Regions from separate parts of the Gordonia sp. SMJS1 genome, predicted to be linked through region 1. Evidence: riboswitches for the same ligand, from Rfam matches in the RefSeq annotation. Region 1 holds a riboswitch; the other holds the start of a gene.

The links. Region 1 has a riboswitch for S-adenosylmethionine ahead of QAD21_RS19630 (aminotransferase class V-fold PLP-dependent enzyme). Riboswitches for the same ligand answer to the same signal wherever they lie in the genome.
Region 2: it holds a riboswitch for S-adenosylmethionine, as region 1 does, so the genes downstream of both, QAD21_RS08295 (bifunctional o-acetylhomoserine/o-acetylserine sulfhydrylase) here and QAD21_RS19630 (aminotransferase class V-fold PLP-dependent enzyme) in region 1, are expected to answer to the same signal.

Annotation. Positions count from the first base shown of each region.
Region 1 covers NZ_CP123381.1:4,328,287-4,336,511, reverse strand. The annotation lists gene QAD21_RS19660 (ABC transporter substrate-binding protein) at 1-772, opposite strand, end outside; gene QAD21_RS19655 (hypothetical protein) at 943-1,413, shown strand; gene QAD21_RS19650 (rhodanese-like domain-containing protein) at 1,410-1,823, shown strand; gene QAD21_RS19645 (O-succinylhomoserine sulfhydrylase) at 1,820-3,037, shown strand; gene QAD21_RS19640 (ERCC4 domain-containing protein) at 3,111-4,055, opposite strand; gene QAD21_RS19635 (isochorismate synthase) at 4,117-5,193, opposite strand; SAM riboswitch class IV at 5,301-5,414, shown strand; gene QAD21_RS19630 (aminotransferase class V-fold PLP-dependent enzyme) at 5,434-6,360, shown strand; gene QAD21_RS19625 (hypothetical protein) at 6,357-6,857, shown strand; gene QAD21_RS19620 (inorganic diphosphatase) at 7,020-7,532, opposite strand; gene dacB (D-alanyl-D-alanine carboxypeptidase/D-alanyl-D-alanine-endopeptidase) at 7,697-8,225, shown strand, end outside.
Region 2 covers NZ_CP123381.1:1,809,199-1,817,423, forward strand. The annotation lists gene QAD21_RS08275 (bifunctional methylenetetrahydrofolate dehydrogenase/methenyltetrahydrofolate cyclohydrolase) at 1-356, shown strand, start outside; gene QAD21_RS08280 (DUF3017 domain-containing protein) at 458-730, shown strand; gene QAD21_RS08285 (Hsp70 family protein) at 899-2,464, shown strand; gene QAD21_RS08290 (homoserine O-acetyltransferase) at 2,497-3,651, opposite strand; gene QAD21_RS08295 (bifunctional o-acetylhomoserine/o-acetylserine sulfhydrylase) at 3,668-5,002, opposite strand; SAM riboswitch class IV at 5,065-5,185, opposite strand; gene QAD21_RS08300 (cutinase family protein) at 5,454-7,154, shown strand; gene QAD21_RS08305 (MFS transporter) at 7,246-8,225, shown strand, end outside.

The DNA.
Region 1 (8,225 bases):
AGAAACCGCTGGTCACCGAAGGTTGCAGCGCGGGCGGGAAGGTGAGTCCGTAACCGGTGAGGGTCTGTCCGCGCCCGTCGCCGGGGCCGTAGATCGACACGCCGCCGGTGGGGCTGGCGGTGACCACGACCGCCGTCTTCCCGGCCAGCTGCGGGTTCTGCTCCCGCACGTTCGCGAGGAACTGCTCGGTCTCGGTCACCTTGCGATCGGCGAGTTCGGGCAGTCCGACGGCGGTACCGATCTGGCGGGTCTGCGCGTCCCACGGCACCTGCCACGGCTGGAACTGGGCGGGCCGCAGGATCGTCGGGGCGGTCTTGCTCAGCAGATCGAACTGGTCGCGGGTGGGATCGGCGCCGACGGCGGTGATGAGGTCGGGCTCGGTGGCCAGCGCCTTGGGGATCTCGTCGCCGAACGCGCCGGACGCGTTCGGCAGCACCACCGGCTTGGAGTCGGCCAGGAGTTCGGCGTTCCACGGCGCCGACGCCTGGTCGGGGTCGGCGAACGGGGCGATCGTGGTGGGGGTGACGCCGAGTGCGAGGAGGGTGTCGCCGTCACCCACGCCCATCGCGGCGACGCGCTTGGGTGCCTGGTCGACGGTCGCGGGGGCGTAGGCCTGCTGCACGGTGACCGGGATCGCGCCGGCCTCGGGCGCGGGGACGTGGGCCGTGCCGGAGTCGACCGTCTCGTCCGGCGGCGAACACGAGGTCACCACCACGGCTGCCGCGAGCAGCCCGACGAGAAGGGTGAGTGAACGGTGGGTGGAAGCGCGCATCCGGGTCCTCGCTGGTCGTTGCGGTCGGCGACGTCGTTCGCCGCGGAACTTAGGGCCACCTTACGCAGGACGTGTTCGATGTCGACGTCGTTCGGCGCTCTGCCCGGTGCGTCCGGGGTCCGACGACGCCGGTCTCAACCGCCGCCGGGACGCTCGATAGACTGCCCGCCATGGCCGAAGCTGCAGGTGAGGGCGACCAGAAGCCCCCGTCGTGGAAGAACGCCTGGCCGTTCTTCGTCGCGGCCGGCGTCGTGGGACTCGTGGTGCTCGGCGTCGTGCTGTCGAATGTGACCCGTCCGGCCGAGGACCGGGCCGGCGACTCGGCTCAGGTCCAGTACGCGATCAACGACATCTACACCGCGCGCAACGGTCCGAACTTCGGCGAATACCGGGCGAACACCTGCGCGGCCGACGTCGAGGCGGCCGACTTCGTCTCCGAGGAACAGTTCCTCGCCGACAACCGGGAGTCGCTGCTCGCCAACGGTCACATCGAGATCCCGGAGATCACCGAGCTGGTGGTCGACGGTGACCGGGCGACCGCGAAGGTTCATTGGCACTATGACAAGACCCCCGATGATGTGAACGTCGTGGACACGATCGTGGTGCGCGAGAACGGCGAGTGGAAGGTGTGTTCCTCATGAGCTATGCCGGTGACCTGACCCCGCGCGAGGCGTGGGAGAAGCTCGAGAACAACCCGGATGCGGTGCTGGTCGACTGTCGCACGCAGGCGGAGTGGTCGTTCGTCGGCGTGCCCGACCTCGAGGTCCTGGGGAAGCGCGCGATCTTCGCCGAGTGGACCACCTTCCCCGAGGGGCGCCGCAACGACGACTTCGTGGCGCAGCTGCGTGATTCCGGTGTCTCCGACGACCAGGAGGTCATCTTCATCTGCCGTTCGGGGCACCGGTCGATCGGCGCTGCGGAGGCCGCGACCGCCGACGGTATCGCGAAGGCATACAACGTGATCGACGGGTTCGAAGGCGCCCTCGACGAGAACGACCACCGCGGGACGTCGGGCTGGCGTGCCGAGAACCTGCCGTGGAGGCAATCGTGAGTTCTGATCTGCCCGTCAGTCGTGAACTGCCCGAAGGGCTCTCGGCTGACACGATCGCGGTTCGCGGCGGGCTGGCGCGTTCGGGTTTCCACGAGACGGCCGAGGCGCTCTATCTCACGAGCGGTTACGTCTACGACTCCGCGGAGGCCGCCGAGCGAGCCTTCACCGGCGAGGACGAACGATTCGTCTACTCGCGCTACGGAAATCCGACCGTCGAGATGTTCCAGGAGCGGTTGCGCCGGCTCGAGGGCGCGGAGGCGTGTTTCGCCACCGCGAGCGGCATGGCCGCGGTGTTCGTCGCGCTCGGTGCACTGTTGAAGGCCGGCGACCGTCTCGTCGCCGCCCGCAGCCTGTTCGGTTCCTGCTTCGTGGTCTGCAGCGAGATCCTCCCGCGCTGGGGGATCGAGACCGAGTTCGTCGACGGTGAAGACCTCGAGCAGTGGGAGCGGGCCCTGTCCAAGCCCACCGACGCGGTGTTCTTCGAGACACCGTCGAACCCGATGCAGAGCCTCGTCGACGTCGTGAAGGTCTCGGAACTGGCGCACGCCGCGGGCGCACAGGTAGTGCTGGACAACGTCTTCGCCACCCCGCTGCTGCAGCGGGGTCTCGAACTCGGCGCCGACGTCATCGTCTACTCGGGCACCAAACACATCGACGGCCAGGGGCGCGTCATGGGTGGCGCGGTACTCGGAACCAAGGAGTACATCGACGGTCCGGTGCAGCAACTCATGCGACACACCGGTCCGGCACTCAGTCCGTTCAACGCCTGGACCCTCGTGAAGGGGCTGGAGACGATGCGTCTGCGCGTCGACGCCTCGGTGTCGTCGGCGCTGCGGATCGCCGAGTTCCTCGAGAGCGATCCGCGCGTGCGTTGGGTCAAATACCCCTTTCTGCAGTCACACCCGCAGTACGACTTGGCGAAGTCGCAGATGTCCGGCGGCGGCACGGTGGTGACCTTCGAGCTCAACGACCACGACGGCATCGACGGCAAGAAGCGCGCCTTCGAGGTCCTCAACGGCCTGCGGATCGTCGACATCTCCAACAATCTCGGAGATTCGAAGTCGCTGATCACGCATCCGGCGACCACTACTCATCGTGCGATGGGTCCCGAGGGACGCGCGGCGATCGGTCTGAGTGACTCGGTGGTGCGGCTGTCGGTCGGCCTCGAAGGGGTCGACGACCTGTTGGGCGACCTGGATCAGGCGCTCGGCTGACGCCCGCGCTCACGGCTCCCGTACCCGCTCAGCCGAATCCGTTGAGCGGGAATGCATCATGAGACGCGGCAGCTCAGCCGTTGCGACGATCCCAGGCCGCGCGCACCGGAGCGGGGATACGGCCCCTCGCGGGCACCTCGAGTCCCTCGGCCCGAGCCCAAGACCTGATCTCCGATGGTGTCGCGGGCGGCCCCTGCATGCTGTGCACAATGGTCTCGCTGCCGGCGGTGAGTCGCCATTCGTGTAGCGCGGCACCGAGCCAGCGGTAGGTCCATTCCTCGGCGAGTTTGCGGTTGTCGCAAAAGACGATCGGCACGGTCGGAAACCGGACCTGCGCCTCGGCGACCGCCTCGGCCAGCGCGGCGCCGCTGACGTATTCGCGCGTGAACACCTTGCTGTATGAGGCTTCGACGACCACCGCGGCGCGTCGGAGTCCCGCGAGACCTGCCAACTGGTAGGTGAGAGTTCCCTTCATGAGACCGTTGCCGAGGTCGTCGATCGACTTGCGTTCGACGGCGGCGATCACCTGGTCGTCCTCGACGATCGCGTAATCGCCGGCATCGAGGCGGTGTCGAGTGGTGGTCGCCTGTTGATGACCGAAGGAGTAGGCGTACTTCTCGCCTGTGTCGACGACGATCTCGAGCGCCTGGCCGTGTGCCCGAGCCTTGGGAAGCGTGACGTTTGGACGCGCCTGCTTGGTGGTTTTGCGCGTCTGCCAGAAGATCATCTCGCGTCCGCGAGCCCGCGTGACGACGAACTGTGACCGATTCTCGCGAGCGCGGTCGAGCACCAGATCGATCGCCGCCCCGCGCCGCGTCACCGAACGTACTGCGAGTCGTTCGACGATCTGCGGTGTGGTCGGCCACTCCTCAGCGCGGTGGCAGTAGACCTTGCTGGTCCGCGGCCACGTCTCTCTCACCTTGAGGACAATGCCGTCGCTGCCGAGCGGGATACGTGCGAGAAAGGGCAGCGAGGAGCCCTCTTCCGGGTTTCGGGCGATGATCAGATCGTCGGGCATCGAAGGTCAGCGTAACGGGCTGCGGTCGCCTGCGGTCGTGTTCGACCCCGAACCATCTCTGCTAATCGAGGCTGTCGATTCCCAACGCGTTCAGGACCGTCCGCAGCTTGAACGCCGTCTCCTCGAGTTCGCCCTGCGGGTCGGAGTGTTCGACGATACCGCCGCCGGCCCACGTCCGGAGGCTGCGACGATCGGCCTCGAGTTCGAGGCACCGGATGGTGACCATCCACTCCCCGTCGCCGGCGGCGTCGCACCAGCCGACCGCCCCCGCATAGAAGCCGCGCTCACCCTCGACCTCGCGGATGATCTGCGCAGCAACATCACTCGGCGTGCCGCAGACCGCCGGGGTGGGGCCGAGCAGGAGTGCGAGATCGAGCGCAGTGGTCGCCGGGTCCCGAAGCCGCGCGCGGATCGGGGTGGCCAGATGCCAGACCTCCCCGGTCGACTGCAATTGCGGGGTCGACGGCGCGTCGACGTCGTCGCAGAGGTGTCCCAGCCGGTCTCGCAGGTGGTCGACGACGAAGGCGTGCTCGGCGAGATCCTTCGCCGAGGAGAACAATCCGTCGGCAGCGGCGCGGTCGACGACCGGGTCGGGTGACCGCGGCGCCGATCCCGCGTACGGGTGGCAGGTGACGACGGAACCCGACTTGCGCAGCAGCACTTCGGGACTCGCGCCCAACAGCCACGAACCCGAGCCGGTGGCCGCGCCGAGATCGACAATGAATGCGTTGTGTCCGGCATTGCCGCCCGCCAATGCGTCGAGAAGTCGCAGAGGCTCGACCTCGGCGTCGAGCACGATGTCGACGCTGCGGGCGAGGACAACCTTGCCGACGTCGCCGGCGACGATCCGCTTCACCGCGTGCGCGACCCGTTCGCGGTGCTCGTCGGCCGTGGGGTACAGGGTCGTCGACACCGGCGTGCGCGTCAGTGGCGGCCCGCCCGCCAGCGGCGCCGCGTCGACGTGCAGGACTTCGGGCACCACCAGCGCGGCGGGGTCGGCGAGGTCGAAGGGGATCGCGCCGGTCAGACCGTCGACGGTCCCGGCGCGCAGGGCGGCCGAGGCGGCGTCGACGTCGGTGAACGCACGGACCGCGCCCATGCCCCGCACGGTGCCGTGCGGGCGGGACAACACGAACACATCAGTCGCTGACACCCCTGACACGCTACAGGTAAGTGTGCCCTAACTTCCGATCACGTTGAGTGAAAATTGACACGTCCGCGCGAGATCGACGACCCTTGGTCGTAGGTCATGAGTGCCAGTGACAAGCCCCGGCTCGCTGGTCGGCAACCCTCCTTCGCGGTGGGGTGCTCCGGGTGACGACCCGGCCGCGTACCGACCGGACGCGGCAAGCGCGAATTGTCTGAGGAGTTTCCTGCCGTGACCGCTGTCCTGTCCGCACCCGCCGGTCGCCTGTCGCCCGCAGTCGACGTCCGCTTCGACGCCGCCCGGGAATCGGTGCGGCAGTTCGTCCGTGCGCGGGTCGACGACACCGTCGTCTTCACCCGCGATGCCGCCGTTGCCCTCGACCTCGCGGCGCGCATCACTCCCGGCGACGTCGTCGTCCTCGACGTCGGGCAGGGCGCCGACCTGCTGCGGTGGTGCTCACCACGGCAGGGGCGCGACCGGGCGCGGTTCGTCCCGGCCTGCGAGACCATCGAGGACACCTTGGTCGCGCTGGAGACCGAGCTCGCCTCGGCGCCGGCATCGCTCCTGGTCGTGACCGCGGTATCGGACATCACCGGCGAGGTGCTGCCGATCGGCCGGCTCGCCTCGCTCGCGCACCGGTCCGGGGCCCGCATCCTGGTCGACGCCGCGCAACTCGTCGGGCACCGGCCCGTCTCCGTCGTCAGCCACGGCATCGACTACCTGGCGTTCGGTGAACCAGGTCGTAGGACGGATGGCGCCGGCGTTCTCATCGGTCGTCGTGACTGGTTCGACGCCGCCGATGTCGATGCCTCGCCGGACGCCGACGGCGTTCCCGGGGCGATCGCGGTCGCCGAGGCGTGTCGGGTGCTCGCCGATCTCGGACCCGAGACGATCGGCCTGCATGAACGCCGCCTCGCCGAACGTCTCGACGCCGGCCTGGCCGCGATCGGCGGCTTCACGCCGCTGCGGATCTTCACCGATTCCACCGACCGCGCGGGAGTCGCGGGCTACACCGTCGACGGCCTCGCACCGCCGGCCGACACGGTGCGCGCGAGTTTCGGAGCGGGCACCACCGTCGACGACATCGACCGGATTCTCGATGCATTCCGGGCGCGAACCGAACAGACCGACCGAACTCGACCAGGGGTGAATAGATGACCATCGAACTCGACGCACGTGCTGACCGCGGCACCGTGATCGCCGCACCGACTGCCACCCCGACGGCCCCGATCAGCATCGGACGTCCGGGATTCCAGATCGCGCTCGCGGGAGACGATCTCGCACAGACGTTTCCGATCGTCGTGCGGCGGGAGACCCTCCGCGAGGCGCAGCGCGCCCGCTCCCTGCTCCGGGCCGGCAGCCACGATCAGGCCAATTTCGTGGTCGCACTCGAGGTGGAGGTGGCCGTCGCGCCGGACGCCGCGTCGGCGCGCACGGCCGCTGCTGCGGCGGTGAACGCGTCGTCGGAGACGAGTTCGGGGACCATCCGCTACATCGGGACGACACACGGACTGATCACGCTGGTCCGCGACATCTACGCAGCCGAGGTCGCCGACGCCGTGATCCTCATCCCGATCGACGGCGCGGCCACCGAACGCCGCATCCGCGAACAGATCCTGCCGGTGCTCGCCGAGCAGCGGTACCGCGTGGCCTGACCCACTGCTGGTTGAGCCGGCACCGAGCGTAGCCGCCGGGCCGAGCAAGCGACGAAGGAGCGCGTCGAGGTCGAGGCGCCGAGTCGAAGCTACCTGGTGACCAGACAAGACCGCCGACACCATCTCGGATGATGGTGCCGGCGGTCTCGTGTGTGGGAGAGATCAGCCGCGCGAGGGCTCGTTGGCCGCGTCGGGGTGCGCAGCGAGGCGATCGATGGCCTCCTGTGCGATCTTCTCGGCCTGGTCGCGGCCGACCCATCCGCCCGGGTCGACCTCCTTGCCCGGCTCGAGGTCCTTGTAGTGCTCGAAGAAGTGGGCGATGGGTCCCAGCTCGTATTCGGACACGTCGGAGATGTCCTTGATGTGGTCCCAACGCACGTCCTTGGCCGGGACGCAGAGGAGCTTGTCGTCGCCACCGGCCTCGTCGGTCATGGTGTACATGCCGACGACCCGTGCCCGCACGATGATGCCCGGGAACACCGACTCGGGGAGCAGGACCATCGCGTCGAGCGGGTCGCCGTCCTCACCGAGGGTGCCGTCGATGTAGCCGTAGTCGGCCGGGTAGCCCATCGAGGTGTACAGGTAGCGGTCGAGGTAGACCTTGCCCGTCTCGTGGTCGACCTCGTACTTGTTGCGGCCACCTTTGGGGATCTCGATGGTCACATCGAATTCCACAGTTCCTCCTGGCAGTCTTGATCGGGGATGCCGCGTCGGGCCGAAACGCCCGCACGCTGCCCCAACGATACTGTTGGTCCGGCGACCTCGATGTTCGTACCCCTCGTTGTGCGTATGTCCGGGCCGTTCCATCGACCGTCAACCGCGAGAGACCCGGAGGCTTTGTGGGCGCATCCACCCGAAACGGCGGTCGTTCCGGTCGGAGACTTCTGTGGTGGACGATCACCGCGGTGGTGATCCTGGCCCTCGTCGCGACGGCCTCGGTGGTCATCGCGCTCCGGCTCGACCGGGAACCCGAACTGCCGCCGGGGGTTCCCCCGCAGCCCGCCGCGATCGCCGTCGACCCCCGGATCGACCCGGTGGTCGCCTCCGCGCCGGAGCCCACGCCGAGCGGTGTGTCGCGGGCCATCGCGCCGGCACTGCGGAATCCGGCGCTCGGCGAACTCACCGGCATGATCAGCGACTCGCTGACCGGCGCGGTCCTGTGGACCAGCAACCCCGAGCGTCCGCGGATCCCCGCGTCGAACGCCAAGGTCCTCTCGGCCGCGGCCGTCCTCGAAGCCGTGCCGCACGATCAGCGACTGACCACGACGGTGGTGGCCGGCAGCAACGGGCAGATCATCCTCCGAGGGGCGGGTGACCCGACCCTGTCCGCACAGCCCGCCGGCACCGACACCTTCTACACCGACCCCG
Region 2 (8,225 bases), 2.5 Mb from region 1:
TCGGGCTGCTCCTGACCCGGCGGAGTGAGAACGCCACGGTCACGCTGTGCCACACCGGCACCACGGATCTGGCGTCGGAGATCGCCCGGGCCGACATCGTGATCGCCGCGGCCGGCGTGCCGCACCTCATCACCGCGGACATGGTGAAGCCCGGCGCCGCGGTGGTCGACGTGGGTGTCAGCCGTACTGACGAGGGTCGTCTCGCCGGCGACGTTCATCCCGATGTCTGGGAGGTCGCGGGCCACGTCTCGCCGAACCCCGGTGGTGTGGGTCCGCTGACGCGGGCGTTCCTGCTGGTCAACGTGGTCGAACGTGCTGAGCAGATGCTCGCCTCGGGGAGTGGTAGCGACGCGTGACCCGAGAGGAGCACCAGAGTGAGTCCGCTCACTCCGAACCGCCCGGCGCCGCGGACGCCCGTCCCGGACACCGGGGGCGTCGTGCCGCCGACTCCTCCCGGTTGCGGGCAGTGCTCATCCAGCTCCCGTACCTGCTGGTGATGTTGGGTGTGCTGGCCGCCGCGCTGCTCGTGATGTTCGATCGCTGGCGGCGTGGGTCCTTCGTCTTCGGGGCGGCTCTGCTCGTCGGAGCCGTACTCCGTGCCTTCATCCCCTCCTCGCAGGCAGGCCTGTTGCAGGTCAGGGGCAAATCGTTCGACGTGACGGCGATGGCCACGGTCGGCGGCGTGATGCTGTGGCTGGCGGCGTCGATCGACTCTTTGGGCACGGATTGATTACAATAGAGACCTGAGCGTGACCTGGCGGACCAGTCATGCGCTCAACCAGGCAATTTTCCGCTGCTCTGCGCAGACACACCGACCGCTGGAGTTTGTATCACCGCATCACCAACCGACGGCACCGTGAATGAAGTGACGTCCATGGGCGTGTCAGCAGGGGCTGGCATGATTCACTACGTCCTCTTGACGCGTGACGATCTCGGTCGCAGTGTGGTCGATTCCCGCGTGATCGACGTGGATCCCACCGACGGCCTCGATTCCGCCGGCCGGGTCAACGCCGGGATCGACGTGATGCTCAGCGCCGCCCGCGAGACCGGGACGCGAGTGGGCCCGATCGGGGTCGCCGCACGCACGGGGAGCCAGCGTCGGCAATTGCGTTCACGGGGCAGCGGACCCCGGCGTCAGGTCCGTCTCGCCGGCGAGGACGAGGCCGTGCTGGCCTACCTGACCGACACCGGGGAGATCGACCGTTTCTCGTCTGCCGTCGTCGTCGACTGCGGCGACACCGGCATGTCGCTCTACACCGTCGATCCCCGCGAGGGTCGCATCGGCGACGCCGAGCACTCGACCGTGCTGAGCGGTCGTCGTCTCGACCGGTCCATCGTCGACCAGCTGACCGCCGACAATCCCGTCCTGGGCGACGCCACTCGGACGCGGGCGGAGCGCAGCGAGTTGCGCAGCGCGTGCCGGACCGCGAAAGAAGAGATCGCCTACGGCGGCGTCGCGGCCGCCGAGTCGGTCGTCGCGGTCTCGGCGAACACCGGTCGTGTGGCGCTGTCCGCGACCCAGGTCGAGCAGGCGATCGCGCCGATGATCGGTGATGCGAAAGAAGTGTTCGCCCGCTATGTAGCGGCCGTCAGGTCACGCGGCGTACGACCGGACGCGGTGGTGTTCATCGGCGGACTCGCCAACCTCCCCGCGGTGCGCGCGATCGCGGCAGAGCATGAGCTCGAGGTCGTGAACCCGACGGCGCCGGAGCTGGTCGTGGCCACCGGCGCAGCCTTGCTGGCCCTCCAGAGTTATTCGGGCGCAGCGCGTCTGGCGTTCATCGGGGGCAAGCGGCAGCGCGAGTGGCTTTCCGCGACCCCAATTGCGGTTGCCGGGGCGGTCATCGCGGCCACATTGATGACGATCTACGCGGTGAGCTCGTCGTTCGCCGACCGTCCGGCCGTCGAGCCGCAGCCGTCGGTCAGCAGTGTGCCCCCCGCGGCGGCGACCAGCGAGGAGGAGCCGCCGTCCACCGCGCGGCCCACCTCCCAGCCGATCACCCGAATCCCGGCCGAACCCGTCGAGCCCACCGTCGTCACTCCCGTTCCGACGCAACGGCCCGCGCCCGAGACCGGCTGGAACGACCCGCCGGCATGGGCGACGACGGAGTTGCCGCCGACGCGGCCGTCCACGAGTACCAGCACCCGCACCCTCTCGCCGTTCCCGTGGCCGGACCTGACCTTCCCGCCCGGTTCGACACCGACGATCCCGCCGGACCTGCTGCCCCCGGGTATGCGTCCGCCGAGTGTGGCGCCCACTCCGCCGCCGCCCACGTACTCGACGTCGACGTTGCGCTCCGCGCCCAGCGGCCCGCCGCGGCCGAGCAGCACCCGCGCCACCGGGTCGACTGAGATTCCGGGTGTAGCCGAACCGGGGAAATCCGTTGACGGGGAGTCGGGCTCACCGGTGACCCCGGTACCTCGGTCCGGCAGCCCGGTCCCGTCGGTGCCGGCGCCGCGCTGACAGGACGCCGCCGACAGCTGGGTTACGGTCCGTCAGGCGTCGCGACGCGCGAGTTCGACAGTGCGCTTGAGTAGATCGCTGATGGCATCGAATTCGGTGAGGAATCCGTCGTGGCCGGTCTCGGAGTTGACGACCTGGAGCCCGCCGACGCAGTTGCCCAGCTCGTCGGCGAGTTCGACCTGCAGCCGGATCGGGTAGAGACGATCGGAGTCGATCCCCCCGACGATCACCGGAACGCGGCAATTGTTGAGCGCCTTGGCGACTCCGCCGCGACCACGGCCGACGTCGTGGTGGTTGAGGACCTCGGTGAGGACGACGTAGCTGGCCGGGTCGAAGCGGGACATCAGCTTCGACGCCTGGTGGTCGAGATAGCTTTGCACGGCGTAGCGCCCGCCGGTCAGGGGATTCTCGTCGCCCTGGGCGTCGTTGCCGAAGCGGGAGTCGAGCTCCGGCTCGCTGCGGTACATGAGGTGGGCGATCCGACGCGCGATCCCCATGCCCTGCAACGGAATGCGGCCGGTGCCGTGGTAGTCGCCGCCGCACCAGTCCGGGTCGGCCTTGATCGCGGCGATCTGTGCGGACTGGATACCGATCTGATCCGCGGTCGCGCGGGCGCCGACGGCGAGCACGAGGGCGCTGCGGACGCGGTCGGGGTACTCGATGGCCCACTCGAGCGCGCGGGCGCCGCCCATCGAACCGCCGAGAACCGCACCGACGCTGCGGATTCCGAGGCGGTCCAGCAGTGCCACCTCGGCGCGGACCTGGTCGAGCACGGTGATCTGTGGGAAGCGTGAGCCCCAGGGCCGACCGTCGGGGGCGATGGAGCCCGGACCCGTCGAGCCCTTGCATCCGCCCAGGACGTTGGCGGAGATGACGCACCATTCGTCGGTGTCGATGGCCTGTCCCGGGCCGATCAGCCCGTCCCACCATCCGGCCGAGTCGTGGTCGGCGTCGGCGGGTCCGGTGACGTGCGAGTCGCCGGTCAGTGCGTGGAGCGTGAGGATGACGTTGTCGCGGGACGGCGACAACGTCCCCCAGCGCTGGAACGCCAGGGTGACGTCGTCGATCCGTGCTCCGCTGTCGAGAGGCAACGAGCCGATGGGAATGCCGACGAGTCCCCCGTCCGGGAGGGTCTCCCAGTCGGGCTGATCAGATGCTGTCGCATTCAGGTCGATACTCACCGACAAAGCTGCCTCACCTGTTTCACTTGGCCGCCGCGAATCCCTGTTCGAGATCGGCCAAGATGTCGTCGATTCCCTCGATGCCCACGGCGAGCCGGACCAGTCCCGGGGCCACGCCCGCGGCGAGCTGCTCCTCGGGGGTGAGCTGGCTGTGTGTGGTCGAGGCGGGGTGGATGACCAGCGACCGCACATCGCCGATGTTGGCGACGTGGCTGTGCAGGCTGAGCGCGTCCACGAACTTCTTGCCGGCGTCCACTCCGCCCTGGATCTCGAAGGCGATGATCGCACCCTGACCCTTCGGGGCCAATTCCTGACCGCGCTTGTACCAGGGCGAGGACTCCAGACCCGCGTACGCCACGGACTCGACCTGCGGGTGTGCATCGAGGAAGGCGGCGACCTTCTGCGCGTTGGCGACGTGGCGCTCGATGCGCAGACTCAGCGTCTCCAGGCCCTGTGCCAACAGGAACGCGTTGAACGGGGAGATCGCCGCGCCGGTGTCACGCAACCACTGCACGCGTGCCTTGAGTGCGAAGGCGGGCGCGCCCAGGTCGGCGAAGACAGCACCGTGGTAGCTCGGGTCCGGCGTGGTGAAACCGGGGAACAGGTCCTTCCCGTCGCGCTGGACCCGCCAGTCGAAGGTGCCGCCGTCGACGATGACGCCGCCGATCGCGGTGCCGTGACCGCCGATGTACTTCGTCGCCGAGTGCACGACGATGTCGGCGCCGTGGGCCAGCGGGCTGATCAGGTACGGGGTGGCGACGGTGTTGTCGATGATGAGGGGTACGCCGTTGCGGTGCGCGACCTCCGCGATCCCCGAGATGTCGAGGATCTCGTTGTTGGGGTTGGAGATCGACTCACCGAAGAACGCGCGGGTGTTGTCCTTGACCGCGGCCTGCCACGACGCCGGATCCTCGGGGTCCTCGACGAAGCTCACCTCGACCCCGAGCTTGGGCAGTGTGTAGTGGAAGAGGTTGTACGTGCCGCCGTACAGGCGGGGGCTCGACACCACGTGCCCGCCGGTCTCGACGGCGTTGAGGATCGCGTAGGTCTCGGCGGCCTGTCCCGATGCGACGAGCAGCGCGGCGACGCCGCCCTCGAGCGCGGCGATCCGCTGCTCGACGGCATCCTGCGTGGGATTCATGATGCGTGTGTAGATGTTGCCCGGTTCGGCGAGCCCGAAGAGATTGGCCGCGTGCTGGGTGTCGTTGAAGACATACGACGTCGTCTGGTAGATCGGCAGCGCACGGGCGTTGGTCACCGCGTCCGCGGACTGCCCGACGTGGATCTGCTTCGTCTCGAAGCTCCAGTTCTCGCTGGGATCGTTGCTGTCGAGGGTGCCGTCAGGGACATCAGACATGGCGATTCATCACTTTCTACGGTCGGCAGGGCCAACTCGACCCTGTTGGGGTCCGACCTTCGGACCCGCGCTTGCCGGGGATCGCCACTGCGATCCCGCAACCCGGTCATCACCCGGAGCACCCCACCGCGGAAGGAGGGTTGCCGATCAGCCAGCCGGGGCTTCGCACTGATACTCATGACCTGGCGACAAGGATATAACACGGATGTGAGCGCCCGAGAACCGTCCCGGTCACGCCGCGCCCAACCCTTGAGAAGTGCACCGGAAGGGTGCCGGTGGCTGTCCTCCGACCGAGTGAAATCGGGTGTGGTCAGATACGAAACCACTGGTCAAGGTAGTTAGCGACGCTCAGCGTGCTGTCGGTTCCGCGATCGCGGATCTAGAGTTCGGGACAGCCCCGGCTGCACCGGAATGCTCCGCTCAGGTGGTCCGGGTTCGCACAGGAGCGCTCATGGCCGTGATGGCTCATCTCCGGACCCGACGCGTCGCTCTGTTGGCCGCCTCGATGTCGACGTTGTCGACCCTCGCCGCATTCGGCTTCACCGGGGTGGCGGCGGCGACAGCCGGCGGGCCCTCGTGCAGCGGTGCCGTCGTGGTGGTCGGGGGGACCGTCGACGCTGAGTCGCTATTGCTCGAGGGCGTCAAGGAGCGTTACCGCGAGCAGGGCTATGAGGTGATCAACGCGCCCTACCCGGCGACCATATGGCCGCTCGGAGCGACGGGGTACGACCGCAGTACCGAACAGGGGATCGCATCGACGGCGTCCGCGATCTCGTCGTATCGAGAAGCGTGCGGGTCCGAGGCGCCGGTGGTGGTGACGGGCTATTCGCAAGGGGCGCGCATCGCTGGAGACGTGCTCGCCGGTATCGGCAACGGCCGGAAGTTCGATGTCGCGAACACGCCCGACGATCCCAGCGACGACGTCGTGATCTCCGACGTCGGGGTGTCGGGCGAGCTGTATTCGGATCCGCGGCAGGCCGGTGACAAGACCGGGCGAGGTATCGAGCTGTCGCTGATCGGGATCATTCCCGGACTGACCATGTCGGGGCCACGTGGTGCCGGCAGCACGGACGCCGGCTTCGGGACGGTCAGCGACCGGGTCGTGTCGGTGTGCATCGAGGGCGACCCGATCTGCGACCTGCCCGATCCCGTCTACGACCCGATCGGCGCCATCGACGGCATCCTCGGCTACCAGGTCAAGCATTTCCTGTATCCAGAGGAGATGTCGGGCAACCCGCTGCAGCCGGGATACACGTGGGCGAAACGTCCGGTCGAATGTGCGGACGGCGTCTGTATGGTCGCTGCGGACTCCGCACTCGCCGAACTCGTCCAGGGCTGGGCTCGCAACCTCGGCTACCAGGGCGCCATCGGCGATTTCCTGTCGGATCGCCCGACCATCGGGCTTCCGTTCGGCATCGAACTGGCGAATCTGCAGCCGGTGGTCCGGCTGGTGCAGGGCTTGCTGCCGCCACTCCCACGTCTCGGGTACGGCGCATACCTACCCGACATCTTCGTCTTCGAGGACATCCTGCAGGGCATCGTCACCGCGACACCGGCTCGGTTCGTGCGCGGTGTCAGCGCCCTGGCTGCCAGCGTGCGCAGCATCGTCCTGCTGCCGGTCAACTTCGTCCGATACTGGGCGGGCGCGCTCATCGGGCCGGTGGCGTCGGAGGGCGGCGCCGTCACGATTCTCGCGGCGGACACGTCGCACCTGCGATCGTCCACGTTCGCGCGACTGGCAGCCGTACCCGACGAGTCCGTGGGGCCGGTCCGCGCTGAAGAAGTGGGCGGGTCCGGCCCCTCGTCCGAGCCGTCGGCGGCCCGGGGTGCCGAACCGGATGCCACCGACCCGTCACCGGCCGAGCAGCCCCCGGTGGGCCACACGACCGACACGTCGTCGGGGGCCGACACGGGCACCGATACCGAGACCGATACGCCCGACGCGGACCCCGCGCCTGCCCCGCCTCGCGACGACGACTCGCCGGCCGCCACCGATCCCTCGGGAAGCGATGTCAAGACGTCTGGAACCGACGGCCACGGGGGAGAGGACGGCGAGAAGGCCGGCTCGTCCGACACGGCTTCGGACCCGGACGGGCCTTCCGCAGACCCGTCCGACCCCGACAGCGATGCGGGCTCCGAAGCCGGCGACTGACACCCCGCGCGATGCTGAGGACACTGCGTGTGTGAATGAACTCACCACCGGCTGAGGAATCAGCGCTGACGGGCGCGGGTTGGCATCGACCGTGCCTGATGCTCTCTCGACGACCGAAGCCCCGGCCGACCCCTCACTGACGGGTCCGTCCACCGCCGGGGAACTCCGCAGCCCCGCGCGGGCCGAATCGGCCGAGGTGTCCCGCCGGGTGCGTCGGTGGACGATCCTCGCCCTTGCGCTGGGTGGATTCGGGATCGGGACGACCGAGTTCGTCGCCATGGGCCTCCTGCCCAACATCGCCGGATCTCTGGGTGTCTCGGAACCGACTGCCGGACATGTCATCTCGGCCTACGCGATGGGTGTGGTGGTGGGTGCGCCGCTGATCGCGGCGCTCACCGCGCGGATGTCCCGTCGGACGCTTCTGATCGGCTTGATGGTGGCGTTCACGGTCGGCAACCTCGCGACCGTCCTCGCACCGGATTACGGTTTGCTGCTGGTGGCGAGATTCGTCGCCGGCCTCCCGCACGGCGCCTACTTCGGTGTCGCGGCTCTGGTCGCCGCTCATCTGGCCGGCCCGCGCAACCGTGGCAAGGCCGTGGGACAGGTGATGCTCGGTCTGTCCGTCGCGAACGTCCTCGGCGTACCGGCGGCCGCCTGGCTCGGTGAGACGCTCGGCTGGCGGTCCGCGTTCGCGATCGTGGTCGTGATCGGAATCGCCACCGTCGTCGCGCTGATCCGGGTGCTTCCCACGCTCAGCGGGGTGAAGACCACCGACCCGCTCACCGAGCTCGGTGCACTCAAGCGGTCCCAGGTCTGGTTCACACTGGTCATCGGAACCGTCGGGTTCGGTGGGATGTTCGCGTTCTACACGTATCTCAACTCCGCGCTGACCACCGACACCGGGCTGTCGGTGTCGGTCGTGCCGTTCGCCCTGATGTTGTACGGACTGGGAATGGTGACCGGCAACTTCGTCGGCGGTTATGTCGCGGACCGCAGCGTGGCGGTGGCGATCCTCGGCGGACTCACCGCCACCGCACTCTCCCTCGGCGCTTTTGCGGTGCTGGCCGAGAA